Linked DNA regions of Aminobacter aminovorans. The protein of the gene in region 1 interacts with the protein of each later gene in a pairwise test. Links are inferred from orthologs where the notes say so. Each region holds a gene or a part of one and is shown in the gene's direction. Other genes may lie near its edges.

Region 1 (4,858 bases):
CGAATTGACCGATTGGCTCGACGAGGCGGGCTATTTCCGTGGCGAGGCCGACGAGATCGCAGCGCGCTTCGGCGTCGATGAGGCCTTCGTGCTGAGAGTGCTCAGCGGCTGCCAGGGTTTCGACCCGGCCGGCCTGTTTGCCCGCGATCTGGCCGAATGCCTGCGGGTCCAGCTCATTCGCCGCGACCGGCTCGATCCGGCGATGGCGGCACTGATCGACAATCTGGACCTTCTAGCCAAACGCGATTTCCACAGCCTGAAGCGCATCTGTGGTGTCGATGAGGAGGATCTGCTTGCCATGCTGGCCGAGATCCGCGCGCTCGATCCCAGGCCCGGTGGGGCCTTTGCCGGCGGCTCTACCGACACCATCGTGCCCGACGTCGAGGTGCGCCAGGCCGCCGACGGTAGTTGGGCGGTGGAACTCAATCCCGATACGCTGCCGCGCGTGCTGGTCGACCAGGTCTATTTCGCCCAGGTCACAGGCCGCACCAGGGATCCGGCCGAGCGCAATTTCCTCAGCGAATGCCTGCAGAACGCCAACTGGCTGACCCGTAGCCTCGACCAGCGCGCCAAGACCATCCTCAAGGTCGCCTCGGAGATCGTGCGCCAGCAGGATGCCTTCCTGGTTCACGGCGTACGCCATCTCAGGCCGCTCAACCTGCGCACCGTAGCTGATGCCATCGGCATGCACGAATCGACGGTCAGCCGCGTCACCGCCAACAAATACATGCTGACCACGCGCGGCGTGTTCGAACTGCGCTATTTCTTCACCGCCTCGATCGCCTCTGCTGAGGGCGGCGACGCGCATTCGTCCGAGGCCGTACGCGACCGCATTCGCCAGATGATCGAGGAAGAGCAGGCCTCCGACGTGCTGTCCGACGATGCCATTGTGGATATCCTCAGGAAAAGTGGCGTCGACATCGCCCGGCGTACTGTCGCCAAATACCGTGAAGGCATGAACATCGCCTCGTCGGTGCAGCGTCGGCGCGAAAAACGCGCCATGGCCGGTGCCGCCAGCTAGGCCGAAAGGCGCAGAATTGCGGGCATTCTGGCGCTTGATTGACAATCCTTAATGAAGTGTCTAGAAGCCCGCCCGCATGAAGAGGGCTAAGCCCACCAAGGAAAGATGCGGCACAGGATGGCTTGCGACACGAGCCAGAGGCTGCCGGTGGGTGGCCCAAGATCAGCCGACAAGTTCGGACTTAAAATTGGTGCGACAAGCGAGCCAACGCTTGTTTGCATCTGCCACGGGTATAAACTCGGACTGGTTTGAAGTCTGAACAGAAAAGGTCAGTTTTCAGATGAGCCTGCGCATATCAGGAAAACACATGGACGTCGGCGATGCGTTTCGTACGCGCATTGAGGGACGTATCGGCGAAGCGATCGACAAGTATTTCGATCGCGGCTTCTCCGGGCACGTCAACGTCGTGAAGTCCGGCTCGCGCTACACCGCCGATTGTGTGGTGCGGCTCGATTCGGGCATGTCGTTGCAAGCGACCGGTGAGGCACAGGAACCGACTGCCGCGTTCGAAGCGGCAGCCGACAAGCTCGAGACTCGCCTGAGGCGCTACAAGCGTCGGCTGAAGTCGCACAATCTGGGCGCCGGCAACGGTGAATTGACCGATGTCGCCTATTCGGTGGTCGCAGCACTCGTCGACGACGACGAGGATGTGCCGGAAGATTTCGCGCCCGCCATCGTTGCCGAGTCGACGATGGTTCTGAAGACGATGTCGGTGGCATCAGCCGTCATCGAACTCGACACCAAGGATAGCCCTGTTGTGGTCTTCCGCAATGCTGGCAATGAGCACCTCAACATCGTCTACCGCCGGTCTGATGGCAACATCGGCTGGATAGATCCCTCGACCGCAAAGGTCGCCCAGGGATAGTAGCCGCCACCGCATGTGGGGTTTTGGGGCAATGCGGCGGTGAGCACAGCAAGGGAATTTCAGCATGGATCTGAGTGATCTGATCGAGGCTCCGGCAATCATGCCGGCCTTGAAGGCGAATTCGAAGAAGCAGCTTCTGCAACTTCTCGCCGAAAGGGCCGCATCGATTTCCGGTATCCCCGAGCGGGAGGTGTTCGACACCATCCTTCAGCGCGAGCGTCTCGGCTCGACGGGTGTCGGCAATGGCATCGCCATCCCGCATGGAAAGCTCGCAGGCGTCAAGCGGATCACCGGCGTCTTTGCGCGCCTGGAAACGCCCGTCGACTTCGAAGCACTAGATGACCAGCCGGTCGATCTCGTCTTCCTGCTCCTGGCCCCTGAAGGGGCCGGGGCCGATCATCTCAAGGCGCTGTCGCGCATCGCACGTGTGCTGCGCGACGCCGACACGGTGGCCAAGATTCGCGGCACGCGAGATGCATCGGCGATCCACGCATTGCTGTCGGAAACACCGGCGTCGCACGCCGCCTGATTTCGATTTCGCGGAAAAAAGCTTGGGAAGGGCCGCATGTTGCGGCCCTTGTCCATTCCGCCACCCTGTCGCCGGCTCGGAGCGGCGCTCGAAGGTCAGTGGATGGCAACGGTTGTCAGATCGTTTTCCATCGCACCCGCAAGCGCACGGTCACGGGCATCGGACAACAGGATCGGTTCGCCGGTGGCGGCAAACAGCGCCCAAAGCTCGAGGCCGGGATCGATTTCGGTAAGGCCGGGGAAACGGCCGCGCAGATCGTCGCTGGATACCTTCCTGAGATAGGCGACGGAGCCTTCACCGAGATGGGCGAGTTCGCCCGTGGTCATCGTATGTCTCTGGGCAGTATTGGGCATTGTAGCCTCCTTCTAGCCAGGATGCCGTCTCGGCCATCCCGCATGAGAGCCATCGGCAGTGCTTAGTCTGCTACCGATATGTTTATTTTCCGTACCAGTCTTTCGGCTTCCGGCCGGTCCAGATCGACCGACAGCAGACCGTTCTTCAGATCGGCCGCGATCACCCGCATCCCGTCGGCCAGAACGAAGCAGCGTTGAAACTGCCGTGAGGCGATGCCGCGATGCAGGAACTCACGCTCCTTGTCGTCGCTCTGTCGGCCACGCACGATGAGCTGGTTTTCCTCGACGGTGACTTCGAGATCGTTTTCGGCGAAACCGGCCACCGCAAGTGTGATCCGCAGCCTTTCGCCCCGTTCCTCGGCATCCCTGATGCGTTCGATATTGTAGGGCGGGTAGCTGTCGCCCGACTTGGCAAGGCGCTCGAGCGTCTTTTCCATCGTGTCGAAGCCCAAGAGAAGCGGGCTCGAGAAGGGCGTCATACGGCTCATGTTACAGCTTGTCCTCCGAGAGCGACATAATGCGGAAAAACCCGGATGGCATTTTCCCGTCTGTTGTTGATATGGTCCGCGCCGTCGGCAACTTCAAGACTGCAGAAAACTGCCCAACAAGGAAAGAAAATGCCCGTACCGCGCAAGATAATCATCGACACTGACCCCGGTCAGGACGATGCCGTCGCCATTCTGTTGGCGCTGGGGAGCTCCGAGCTCGAAATTCTGGGAATCACCGCTGTCGCCGGCAACGTGCCGCTGAAGCTGACCGAAAATAATGCCCGCAAGATCTGCGAGCTGGCAGGTCGTCCCGACATAAAGGTCTATTCCGGCGCCATCCGGCCGCTGATGCGCGAACTGGTCACCGCCGAGGAAGTGCATGGCAAGACCGGCCTGAACGGCCCAGATCTGCCCGAACCCACGATGAAGCTCCAGGAGCAGCATGCTGTCGACTACCTCGTCGAGACGCTGATGCGCGAGGAAGCCGGCACCGTCACGCTGTGCCCGCTCGGTCCGCTGACCAACGTCGCGCTCGCTCTCATCCGCGAGCCCAGGATCGCCCCGCGCATCAAGGAGATCGTTCTGATGGGCGGCGGCTTCTTCGAAGGCGGCAACGTCACGCCGTCGGCCGAGTTCAACATCTATGTCGATCCGCATGCGGCCGATGTGGTGTTTCGCTCGGGCGTGCCGATCGTCATGATGCCGCTCGACGTCACCCACAAGGCGCTCACCACCACCAAGCGCATCGAGGCCTTCCGCAAGCTCGGCACCAAGGTCGGCCTTGCGACTGCCCAGATGCTGGAATTCTTCGAGCGCTACGATGAAGGCAAGTACGGCACCGACGGCGGCCCGCTGCACGATCCGTGCGTCATTGCTTACCTTCTCAAGCCGGAACTGTTCCAGGGCCGTCACTGCAACGTGACCGTCGAGACGGCTTCCGAGCTGACGATGGGCATGACGGTTGTCGACTGGTGGGGCGTCACCAAGCGCCCGAAGAACGCCATCGTCATGCGCGACATCGACCATGACGGCTTCTTCGGCCTGCTGGTCGAGCGTCTCGGCCGGCTCTGAGGTTTTCCGTCTCCCCGTACGCGGGGAGACGCCTTCCCTTTAGTTCCGCGTTAGTTCAGCTGATAATCAGCCTTCCCATTCTCATAGTTTATGCGCCGAAGCATCACGGTCGAACCGCGCCTGCGGATTTGCCAATCCTGCAGAAAAACCAGCCGGTCTCCGACCATCACACCGTAACGATAGCTGGTTCCATGCACGCCTCGGCCTGTGCTCGTTGCGACGACTTCGACGGTCCCGACCACGAAATCGATCGACACCACTGGGCTTGAGTTCCAAGCCAGCTGCAAGATGGGTTGGAAAGCGAAAGCCACGCACATCGCGACCAAAATTGCCGCAACAAGATACTTCGCGGCAGGCGCCAAACATGTCTTCAGCATCGCGCGAGCCCCCACTTGTGATGACATGGGGCGCGCGCGCTATACTTCAATAATCTGATAGGATGGTGTCGTACTTCATTTCGCCCGTGAAAACGCCAGCCAGACACCGCCGCCGATAAGGAACGTGCCCGATATGCGCGTCATCAGCTTGACG
Region 2 (4,831 bases), 2.8 Mb from region 1 along the record:
GCGCGAGAATCGCCAGCGGCTGCTCGAGCCCTATATGACGACACGCGAGAAAGGCACCGGCCTCGGCCTCGCTATCGTCAAGAAGATTGTCGAGGACCACGGCGGAAGATTGGAACTTCACGACGCACCAGCCGATTTCCATGGCGGGCGCGGCGCGATGATCAGCATGGTCCTGCCTGCGGCGGCCGAAGAGGCCGCGGCACCCAAGGGTGCCGACGACGCAGTGCAGGGCAGAGAAACCGAAAAGGTCGGAAATGGCGTCTGATATTCTTATCGTTGACGACGAGGAAGACATCCGCGAACTCGTTGCGGGCATCCTGAGCGACGAAGGTCACGAAACCCGCACGGCGTTCGACGCCGACAGCGCGCTTGCCGCTATTGCGGACCGAGCGCCGCGCCTTGTCTTCCTCGACATCTGGTTGCAGGGGTCGCGGCTGGACGGTCTGGCCTTGCTCGACGCGATCAAGACGCTGCATCCCAACCTGCCGGTGGTGATGATCTCCGGCCATGGCAACATTGAAACAGCCGTTTCGGCGATCCGCCGCGGCGCCTATGATTTCATCGAGAAGCCGTTCAAGGCCGACCGGCTGATCCTGATCGCCGAGCGCGCGCTCGAAACCTCGAAGCTGAAGCGCGAGGTCTCCGACCTCAAGATGCGCAGCGGCGAAACGCACGATCTGATCGGCATGTCGTCTGCGATGAGCCAGCTGCGCCAGACCATCGATCGTGTCGCGCCGACCAACAGCCGCGTCATGATCATCGGCCCGTCGGGTTCCGGCAAGGAAATGGCCGCGCGCGCCATCCATGCCCTGTCGTCGCGGAAGAACGGTCCGTTCGTCGCACTCAACGCCGCGACGATCACGCCGGAGCGCATGGAGATCGAGCTGTTCGGCACCGAATCGAATGGTGGCGAACGCAAGGTCGGCGCACTTGAAGAGGCGCATCAGGGCATATTGTACCTCGACGAAATCGCCGACATGCCGCGCGAAACGCAGAACAAGATCCTGCGCGTGCTCGTCGAACAGCAGTTCGAGCGCGTCGGCGGCACCAAGCGGGTCAAGGTCGATGTCCGCATCATCTCGTCAACGGCGCAGAACCTCGAGGCGATGATCGCCGAGGGGCGCTTCCGCGAGGATCTCTATCACCGCCTTGCCGTCGTGCCTGTCATGGTGCCGGGGCTTGCCGAGCGTCGCGAGGACATTCCCTACCTTGTCGACAACTTCATGAAACAGATGGCCAAGCAGGCGGGCATCAAGCCGCGCCGCATCGGTGACGACGCGCTCGCCGTGCTCCAGGCTCACAACTGGCCTGGCAACGTCCGGCAGCTGCGCAACAATGTCGAGCGGTTGCTGATCCTCGCCCGCAGCGACAATCCCGAGGCGCCGATTACCGCCGACCTGCTGCCGTCCGAAATCGGCGACGTCATGCCGCGTGCGCCGAACCAGTCGGACCAGCACATCATGGCGCTGCCGCTTCGCGAGGCGCGGGAGATGTTCGAGAAGGAGTATCTCATCGCCCAGATCAATCGCTTCGGTGGCAACATCTCCAAGACTGCCGAGTTCATCGGCATGGAGCGCTCGGCACTTCACCGCAAGCTCAAGTCGCTCGGCGTCTAGCATGGTGCTCGATGCGGTTTCAGCTGAGATGGCGAACGGCCAGGATCGATCGATGACATGCGCGTAATCATCTGCGGGGCGGGACAGGTCGGTTACGGCATCGCGGAAAGGCTGGCGGCGGAAAAGAACGACGTCTCGATCATCGACACCGCGCCCGAACTGATCCATGCGGTGCGCGACCAGCTCGACGTGCGTGGTTTCGTCGGCCACGGCTCGCATCCAGAGGTGCTGGAGGCCGCCGGCGCCCAGAACGCCGACATGATCATCGCGGTGACCTTGTTCGACGAGGTCAACATCGTCGCCTGCGAAGTGGCGCACGCTTTGTTCAACGTGCCGATGAAGGTCGCCCGCATCCGCTCGCAGGCCTATTTGCAGCCGCACTACCAGGACCTGTTCTCGCGCGACCATCTGCCGATCGACGTGATCATCTCGCCTGAGCTGGAAGTGGGCGAAATGGTGCTGCGCCGCATCACGCTGCCCGGTGCCGTCGATGTCGTCCGCTTCGCCGAAAACCACATCATCATGGTGGCGATCGAGTGCCTGGAGGATTGCCCTGTCATCAACACGCCGCTGGCGCAGCTCAGCGAGCTTTTCCCCGACCTGCCGTCGACAGTCGTCGGCGTGACGCGCAATGGCCGCCTGTTCATCCCGCATTCGGCCGACCAGCTTGTGGCGGGCGATCTTGCCTATGTCGTGACCACCAAGGAACAGGTCCGGCGCACGCTCGGCCTGTTCGGCCACGATGAGCAGGAAGCGACCCGCATCGTCATTGCCGGCGGCGGCAATATCGGCCTGTTTGTGGCCCGCACGCTCGAACAGCGCCAGAGCCGCACCAAGATCAAGATCATCGAGGCGCACCGGGAGCGCGCGATCAAGGTCGCCGACGAGTTGCGTCGTACCGTGGTGCTCAACGGCAGCGCGCTCGACCAGAAGCTTCTGATGGAAGCCGACATTCAGGACGCCGACCTGATGGTGGCGCTGACCAACAACGACCAGGTCAACATCCTTTCCTCCGTCATGGCCAAGCGGCTGGGCTGCAAGGGCAATCTCGCTCTGATCAACAACCCGGCCTATCACGACCTGACCAAGCCGCTCGGCATCGACGCGCACGTCAATCCGAGTGCCGTCACGATCTCGCGCGTGCTCCAGCATGTCAGGCGCGGCCGCATCCGCCAGGTGCACTCGATCCAGCGCGGTGCCGCCGAGATCATCGAGGCCGAGGCGCTCGAAACCTCGCCGCTGGTCGGCACGCTGCTGCGCGACCTGGATCTGCCCGACGGCATGCGTATCGGCGCCATCTACAGGGATGGCCATGTGGTCAAGCCGAGCGGGTCGGTGAAGGTCAAGCCCAAGGATCGTGTCGTCATTTTCGCGCTCGACAAGGCGGTCAAGCAGGTCGAGCAGATGTTCCGCGTCAGCCTCGAATTCTTCTGATCTGGACCAGACGTTTGAGCGTTGCCGCGCGGCGCAAATCGACTAGAACTCCGTCTGAATTTTCGGGGACACGAAAACCATGCCGCGCATAGCCTACGTCAACGGCCGCTATCTCCCGCATGCCCAGGCAGGCGTGCATATCGAAGACAGGGGCTATCAGTTCGCCGACGGCGTCTATGAGGTCTGCGAGGTGGCGCGCGGCTTCATCGTCGACAGCGTCGGCCATCTCAACCGCCTCGACCGCTCGCTTTCCGAACTCAGGATCGCCTGGCCTGTCAATCGCGCCGTGCTGGTCCACATCATGCGCGAGGTCATTGCCCGCAATCGTGTTCGCAATGGCATGGTCTATCTCCAGGTGACGCGCGGCGTCGCGCCGCGTGACCACGTGTTCCCAGGCGAAACCACCCTGTCATCGCTCGTCGTGACCGCCAAGCGCACCGACCCGGTCGCGTCGGCCAAGCGGGCGGCGGCAGGCATCAAGGTGATTACCGTTCCGGAGAATCGCTGGGAGCGCGTCGACATCAAGTCGGTTGGTCTGCTGCCCAACGTGCTGGCGCGTCAGCAGGCCAAGGAGGCCGGCGCGCAGGAGGCGTGGTTCGTCGACCCGGATGGGACCGTGAAGGAAGGGGCTGCGACAAACGCCTGGATCGTCACCAAGGACGGCCACCTCGTCACCCGTCCGGCAGACAGCGGCATCCTGCGCGGTATCACGCGTACGACGCTGATGGATGTCGCCAAGAAGCTTGACCTGAAGGTCGAGGAGCGCGGGTTTACCGTCGAGGAAGCCAAGTCGGCGCGCGAGGCGTTCATGACCGCGGCAACGACCGTGATCATGCCGATCGTCGCCATTGACGGCCAGCCGGTCGCCAACGGGCATCCCGGATCGGTCGCGCTTTCACTCCGTGATGCATTTTTTGACGTTGCGGAAAAAATCCAAGCCTGATAACCGCTTGGGCGTAAATGGTTAAATTCATCTCGTTCAGCTTGCTACGCGTTGTGGCAAGGGGGTGTTTGCTGGCTTGACATGGGCCCGGTAATTTGGCGCATTGGCAGCAGACAGGGATCGGCGAAAGAAAAAAACAATGGCGGAACGATCGCAGAATCTTCAGGACCTTTTCCTGAATTCAGTTCGCAAGAGCAAAAACCCACTCACCATTTTCCTGATTAACGGCGTGAAGTTGACCGGAGTAGTTACCTCCTTCGACAATTTCTGTGTTTTGTTGCGCCGTGACGGGCACTCGCAGCTCGTCTACAAGCATGCCATCTCCACGATCATGCCGAGCCAGCCGGTTCAGATGTTCGATGGCGAGGAAAGCCAGGGCGGCTGATTGGCACGCGACAGGACTGCCGGCGCCAAGGCCGGCGACAGCAATGGACCCGAATCGGTAGGGGGCGACAAGGCCCCCACGCGCGCGGTGGTCATCGTGCCGGTGCTGACGCGCCAGCCCAAGGGTGACGACGACAGTGCGCGTCCGCGTTTGCAGCGTTCGGCCGAGGCCCGCCACGACGAGGCGGTCGGCCTGACCCGCGCCATCGATCTCGAACCCGTTCACACCGCGATCGTGACGCTCAACGATCCGCGTCCGGCAACATTGCTGGGCAGCGGTAAGGTCGAGGAGTTCGCGACGATCGTGAAGGAGCGCGGGGCGGAACTGGTCATCGTTGACCATCCGCTGACGCCGGTGCAGCAGCGCAACCTCGAAAAAGAGATGAACGCCAAGGTGCTCGACCGCACCGGGCTGATCCTCGAAATCTTCGGCCGGCGCGCCCGTACCAAGGAA
Region 3 (5,368 bases), 120 kb from region 1 along the record:
CATCCAGGCCATCTCCGACGAGATCGCCAAGCTTGGCGGCACCCCGCTGGCCGTTGTCCGCGATGCCCGCCTGCTCGGCGTCATCTACCTCAAGGACATCGTCAAGGGCGGCATAAAGGAGCGCTTCACCGAGCTGCGCCGCATGGGCATTCGCACCGTCATGATAACCGGCGACAACCCGATGACGGCCGCTGCCATCGCTGCCGAAGCCGGCGTCGACGACTTCCTCGCCCAGGCGACGCCTGAGAACAAGCTCAGCCTGATCCGCGAGGAACAGGCCAAGGGCAAGCTGGTCGCCATGTGCGGTGACGGCACCAACGATGCCCCCGCCCTTGCCCAGGCTGACGTCGGCGTCGCCATGAACACCGGCACTGTCGCTGCCCGCGAAGCTGGCAACATGGTCGACCTCGACAGCGACCCGACCAAGCTCATCGAGATCGTCGAGATCGGCAAGCAGCTGCTGATGACCCGTGGCGCTCTCACCACTTTCTCGATTGCCAACGATATCGCCAAATATTTCGCCATCATTCCGGCGATGTTCCTGGCCTTCTATCCCCAACTCGGCGCGCTCAACATCATGGGCTTGTCGACACCGCAGAGCGCCATCCTTTCGGCGATCATCTTCAATGCGCTGATCATCGTGGCGCTGATCCCGCTGTCGCTGAAAGGCGTCAAATACCGGCCGATCGGCGCCGGCGCGCTGCTCCGCCGCAACCTGCTCGTCTATGGCCTCGGCGGCATCATCGTGCCCTTCATCGGCATCAAGGCCATCGACATGGCGATCAACGCCATCGGCCTCGTGTAAAGGACATCCGTCATGTTGAAGCAACTCAGACCCGCGCTGGTCATGATCGTCGCGCTCACCGTCATCACCGGTCTTGCCTATCCCTTGGGCATGACCGGCGTAGCCCAAGTCCTGTTCCCGCACCAGGCCAATGGCAGCCTGATCGAGAAGGACGGCAAGGTCATCGGCTCCGAGCTGATCGGCCAGGTCTTCTCCGGCGAGCGTTACTTCCACGGCCGTCCGTCGGCCGCCGGCGATGGCTATAATGCCGCTTCTTCCTCGGGTTCCAACCTCGGCCCGACCAGTGCCAAGCTGATCGACCGCATCAAGGCCGAGGCGGACGCGCTCAAGCAGGCCTATCCCGGCGCGCCGGTTCCGATGGAACTGGTCACCACTTCGGGCAGCGGCCTCGACCCGCATATCTCGCCTGACACGGCCTATTTCCAAGTGGCGCGTGTCGCCAAGGCCCGCGGTGTCGATGAGGCCGCCATTCGCGAGCTCGTCGACGGCCATGTCGAGGCGCGTGAGCTCGGCTTCATGGGTGAACCGGTGGTGAACGTGCTCAAGCTCAATTTGGCCCTCGACGCAGCGGTTGCGCCCTGACATGGTCGCGCCGGAGTTCTACAGGAACTACGGCGCGCCAGACTGTAAAAAGAACAGATGCCAGACGATATCAGGGACAAGGAAGGCAGGCCTTCGCCGGACGCGCTGCTTGAGACAGCCGAGCGTGAAGGACGCGGCCGTCTGAAGATCTTCCTCGGTGCTGCCCCCGGCGTCGGCAAGACTTACGAGATGCTGATGTCGGGCCGTGCCCGGCTTGCCGACGGCACCGACGTCGTCATAGGCGTCGTCGAGACCCATGGCCGGCGCGAAACCCAGGCGCTGGTCGAAGGCTTCGAGGTCGTGCCGCGCAAGGCGGTCGACTACAAGGGCCGTACGCTTGATGAGATGGATCTCGACGCCATCATCGCGCGCCGGCCAGCCCTCGCATTGGTCGATGAACTCGCCCACAGCAACGCGCCCGGCAGCCGCCACCCCAAGCGCTACCTCGACGTCCAGGAGCTGTTGACCCAGGGCATCGACGTCTACACCACGCTCAATATCCAGCATGTCGAGAGCCTCAACGACATCGTCGCCCAGATCACGCGCGTTACCGTGCGCGAGACGGTCCCCGACTCGATCATCGATCGCGCCGACGACGTCGAGATCATCGACCTCACGCCCGACGACCTGATCAAGCGCCTGCATGAGGGCAAGGTCTATGTGCCGACAACGGCGCGCCGCGCCATCGAGAACTATTTCTCGCCCGGCAACCTGACCGCGCTGCGCGAACTGGCGCTGCGCCGCACTGCCCAGCGCGTCGACGAGCAACTGCTCACCCACATGCAGGCACATGCCATCGAAGGGCCGTGGGCCGCCGGCGACCGCGTGCTTGTCGCCGTCGACGAGCATCCGCGTGGTGCCTCGCTGGTTCGTTACGCCCGCCGCCAGGCCGATCGCCTGCGTTGCCCATGGGCGGCACTTCATGTCGAGACATCGCGCTCGGCCAACCTGCCCGACGCCGACAAGGACCGGCTGGCCGCCACCATGCGGCTGGCCGAGCAGCTTGGCGGCGAGGCGATCACAATCCCCGGCCAGTCGGTCGCCGAAGACATCGTCCGCCATGCCGGTAGCCACAACTTTACCCACATCGTCGTCGGCAAGCCGGCCAAGTCGCGTTGGCGCGAATATTTGGGGGGCTCGGTCACCCACGACCTGATCCGTCTCGCCGGCAACATCAGCGTCCATGTCACCTCGGGCACCGACCAGGATGCGGCAGCCGCTTCGCAAGGCGTGAAGACGGCAACGCCGCGGCGGCGCTTCGACCCATGGCCCTATCTCACGGCGGGGCTGCATGTCGTCGGCGCGTTGGTCGTCGGCATGGCGCTGCAGCAGTTCCTCGACGTCCGCAACATCGCCCTGGTCTTCCTGATGGCAGTGCTGAGTTCGGCGGTCACGCTTGGCTTGTGGCCGGCGCTGTTTGCCTCGCTGATCAGTGCCGCCGCCTACAATTTCTTCTTCCTGCCGCCGCTCTACACGCTCGACATTTCCGACCCCGAAAGCGTCGTTGCGCTGCTGTTTTTCCTGATCGTCGCGGTCATCGCCTCCAACCTGACCGGCCGGGTCCAACGCCAGGCTGCCGCCGCCCGCGAGCGCGCCCGCCTGACCGAGGACCTCTATCTCTTCGCCAAGAAGCTCGCCGGCACCGGCACGCTCGATGACGTGCTCTGGGCCACCGCCTTCCAGATCGCCTCGATGCTCAAGGTCCGTGTCGTGCTGCTACTGCCCGAGGATGGCAGCATCGCCGTAAAGGCAGGCTATCCGCCCGACGACACGCTCGTCGACGCCGACATTGCTGCCGCCAAATGGGCCTGGGAGCACAACCGCGCCGCCGGCCGTGGCGCCGACACCTTGCCCGGCGCCAAGCGCCTCTATCTGCCGCTGCGCACCGGTCGCATGGCTGTTGGTGTCGTCGGTCTCGACAACGACCGTCAGGGTCCGCTTCTGACGCCCGAACAGCAGCGCCTGTTCGATGCGCTGGCCGACCAGGCGGCGGTGGCCATCGAGCGCATCCAGCTCGTCGCCGATGTCGACCGCGCCAAGCTTGCCGTCGAGGCCGACAGGCTACGTTCGGCGCTGCTGACCTCGATCTCTCACGATCTCAAGACGCCGCTCGCCAGCATCATGGGGGCGGCCGGTGCGCTGCGCGAGTTCGGCGTTTCGCTGCCCGAGGAGGGCAGGGCGGAACTCGTCTCGACGGTGCTCGACGAATCGGAACGCCTCAACCGCTTCATCGCCAATCTGCTCGACATGACCAAGATCGAGTCGGGCGCGATGGAGCCCAATTCGGCGCTGCATTATGTCGGCGACATCGTCGGCTCGGCCCTCCGCCGCGCGGCCAAGATCACCGCCCGGCACAAGACCGAACTGGACATGCCGGCCGACCTGCCGATGCTGAAGCTCGATCCTGTGCTGTTCGAACAGGTGCTGTTCAACCTGCTCGACAATGCCGCGAAATATGCGCCCGAAGACTCGGCGATCCGCATTCGCGGCTGGGCCGACGGTGCGTCGGTGGCGATCCAGGTCATGGATGAGGGCCCCGGTATTCCACAGGCCGATCTGGAACGGATCTTCGATACGTTCTATCGCGTCCGCAAGGGCGATCATGTCCGCGCCGGCACCGGCCTCGGCCTGTCGATCTGCCGGGGCTTCGTCGAGGCGATGGGCGGCACCATCGTGGCCTCCAACCGGGCCGACCGCCCCGGCGCGGTCTTTACCATCACAATGCCGGTGACGGCCGAGCGGCCAAATCCTGGCGAACCAAATCTTGGTGGGCCAAACCTGGACGGACCAAACCTGGACGAAATTGCATGACCAACGCTGCGGTGAAGATCCTGATCGTCGATGACGAGCCGCCGATCCGCAAGTTGCTGCGGGTCGGGCTCTCCACCCAGGGTTATGCCATATCCGAGGCTCCGGCGGCCAAGCCGGCGATGGTCATGGTCAAGGCGGAGAAGCCTGATCTCATTCTGCTCGATCTCGGCCTGCCTGACATGGGCGGTCACGATTTGCTCGCAGTGTGGCGGCAGGAGGGGCTTCAGGTGCCTGTCATCATTCTGTCCAGCCGCACCGACGAAGCCGGTATCGTCAAGGCGCTCGAACTCGGCGCCGACGACTATGTGACAAAACCCTTCGGCATGAACGAGCTCGCCGCGCGCATCCGTACTGCCCTTCGCCATAGGCTGCAGCAGCAGGGCGAAAAGCCGGTGTTCCAGACCGGCGAGCTGTCGGTCGATCTGGTGAAGCGTATCGTCAGGCTTGGTGGCCTCGAAGTGAAGCTGTCACCCAAGGAATACGACATCCTGCGCGTGCTGGTGCAACACGCCGGCAAGGTGCTCACCCATCGCTTCCTGCTTGAGCATGTCTGGGGCGGTTCGGCCGACGTGCAGTATCTCCGGGTCTATGTCCGCCAGCTCAGGCAGAAAATCGAAAAGACCCCCGACGAGCCGCATTACATCACCACAGAGACCGGCGTCGGCTACAGGCTGCGCGAGCCTGACTGACTTGCCGGGCGGATGACGTCGCGGCGCACGAGCAGGCGGTCGATCGCAATCAGGGTGACGGCGATGATCAGGAAGGCCGCGGTCAGCACCACGATGCTGGCTGAGAGCTGCTTGAGGTTCAGTGCTTCCGGGTTGAGGAACCAGTAGGCGTACCAGCCGTCCGCCGCACCCCTGGCAAAGGCGTAACCGCAATAGGCCAGCGGCGGCACCGCCGCCCACAGCGCATCGCGCCATCTCAGGCCGCCGTGATCCCATGCCAGCCAGGTCAGGAAGAACAACACCGGCGTCGCATCATGCAGCGCATGGTCGGCGACGGCCTGCCAGCCGGTCGGCTGCCAGATCGCCCGCAGCAGCACGGAATAGACCAGCCCGCCGAACACGATCGCAGCCGCCGTCACCAGTCGCGAGCGGGGCCCGGCGAGTGCGGTGCCGGGGCTTAGCGCCATGGCGCTTGCTACCACGGCGGCCATCAGATTCATGA

The links.
Region 2: the proteins of ptsN (region 1) and trkA interact in binary tests that used the Escherichia coli proteins (3 or more experiments, as listed by UniProt). The link is inferred for Aminobacter aminovorans from one-to-one orthologs.
Region 3: the proteins of ptsN (region 1) and DY201_RS00535 interact in binary tests that used the Escherichia coli proteins (3 or more experiments, as listed by UniProt). The link is inferred for Aminobacter aminovorans from one-to-one orthologs.

What each region holds. Positions count from the first base shown.
Region 1 is NZ_UFSM01000001.1:221,026-225,883, reverse strand. The notes cover bases 846-3,682. They hold ptsN (PTS IIA-like nitrogen regulatory protein PtsN), read left to right. Parts: upstream 846-1,950; coding sequence 1,951-2,415; downstream 2,416-3,682. Other genes in these bases: DY201_RS01110 (nucleoside hydrolase), read left to right, coding at 3,386-3,682; DY201_RS01115 (Hsp20 family protein), read right to left, coding at 2,831-3,256; DY201_RS01120 (BQ00720 family protein), read right to left, coding at 2,511-2,768; hpf (ribosome hibernation-promoting factor, HPF/YfiA family), read left to right, coding at 1,302-1,886; rpoN (RNA polymerase factor sigma-54), read left to right, coding at 846-1,021. Also shown: more of rpoN, read left to right, coding at 1-845; more of DY201_RS01110, read left to right, coding at 3,683-4,327; DY201_RS01105 (hypothetical protein), read right to left, coding at 4,378-4,704; DY201_RS01100 (LysE family translocator), read right to left, coding at 4,780-4,858. UniProt on the Escherichia coli protein: Seems to have a role in regulating nitrogen assimilation.
Region 2 is NZ_UFSM01000001.1:3,058,046-3,062,876, forward strand. Bases 1,052-3,861 are described here. They hold trkA (Trk system potassium transporter TrkA), read left to right. Parts: upstream 1,052-1,673; coding sequence 1,674-3,050; downstream 3,051-3,861. Other genes in these bases: ntrX (nitrogen assimilation response regulator NtrX), read left to right, coding at 1,052-1,616; DY201_RS15085 (D-amino-acid transaminase), read left to right, coding at 3,130-3,861. Also shown: DY201_RS15070 (sensor histidine kinase NtrY-like), read left to right, coding at 1-265; more of ntrX, read left to right, coding at 255-1,051; more of DY201_RS15085, read left to right, coding at 3,862-3,993; RNA chaperone Hfq, read left to right, coding at 4,133-4,378; GTPase HflX, read left to right, coding at 4,379-4,831. UniProt on the Escherichia coli protein: Part of the constitutive potassium transport systems TrkG and TrkH. May regulate the transport activity of TrkG and TrkH systems. Binds to NAD(+) and NADH.
Region 3 is NZ_UFSM01000001.1:101,498-106,865, reverse strand. Bases 1,052-4,398 are described here. They hold DY201_RS00535 (sensor histidine kinase), read left to right. Parts: upstream 1,052-1,444; coding sequence 1,445-4,198; downstream 4,199-4,398. Other genes in these bases: DY201_RS00530 (response regulator transcription factor), read left to right, coding at 4,195-4,398; kdpC (potassium-transporting ATPase subunit KdpC), read left to right, coding at 1,052-1,387. Also shown: potassium-transporting ATPase subunit KdpB, read left to right, coding at 1-805; more of kdpC, read left to right, coding at 818-1,051; more of DY201_RS00530, read left to right, coding at 4,399-4,887; DY201_RS00525 (Pr6Pr family membrane protein), read right to left, coding at 4,863-5,368. UniProt on the Escherichia coli protein: Member of the two-component regulatory system KdpD/KdpE involved in the regulation of the kdp operon. KdpD may function as a membrane-associated protein kinase that phosphorylates KdpE in response to environmental signals.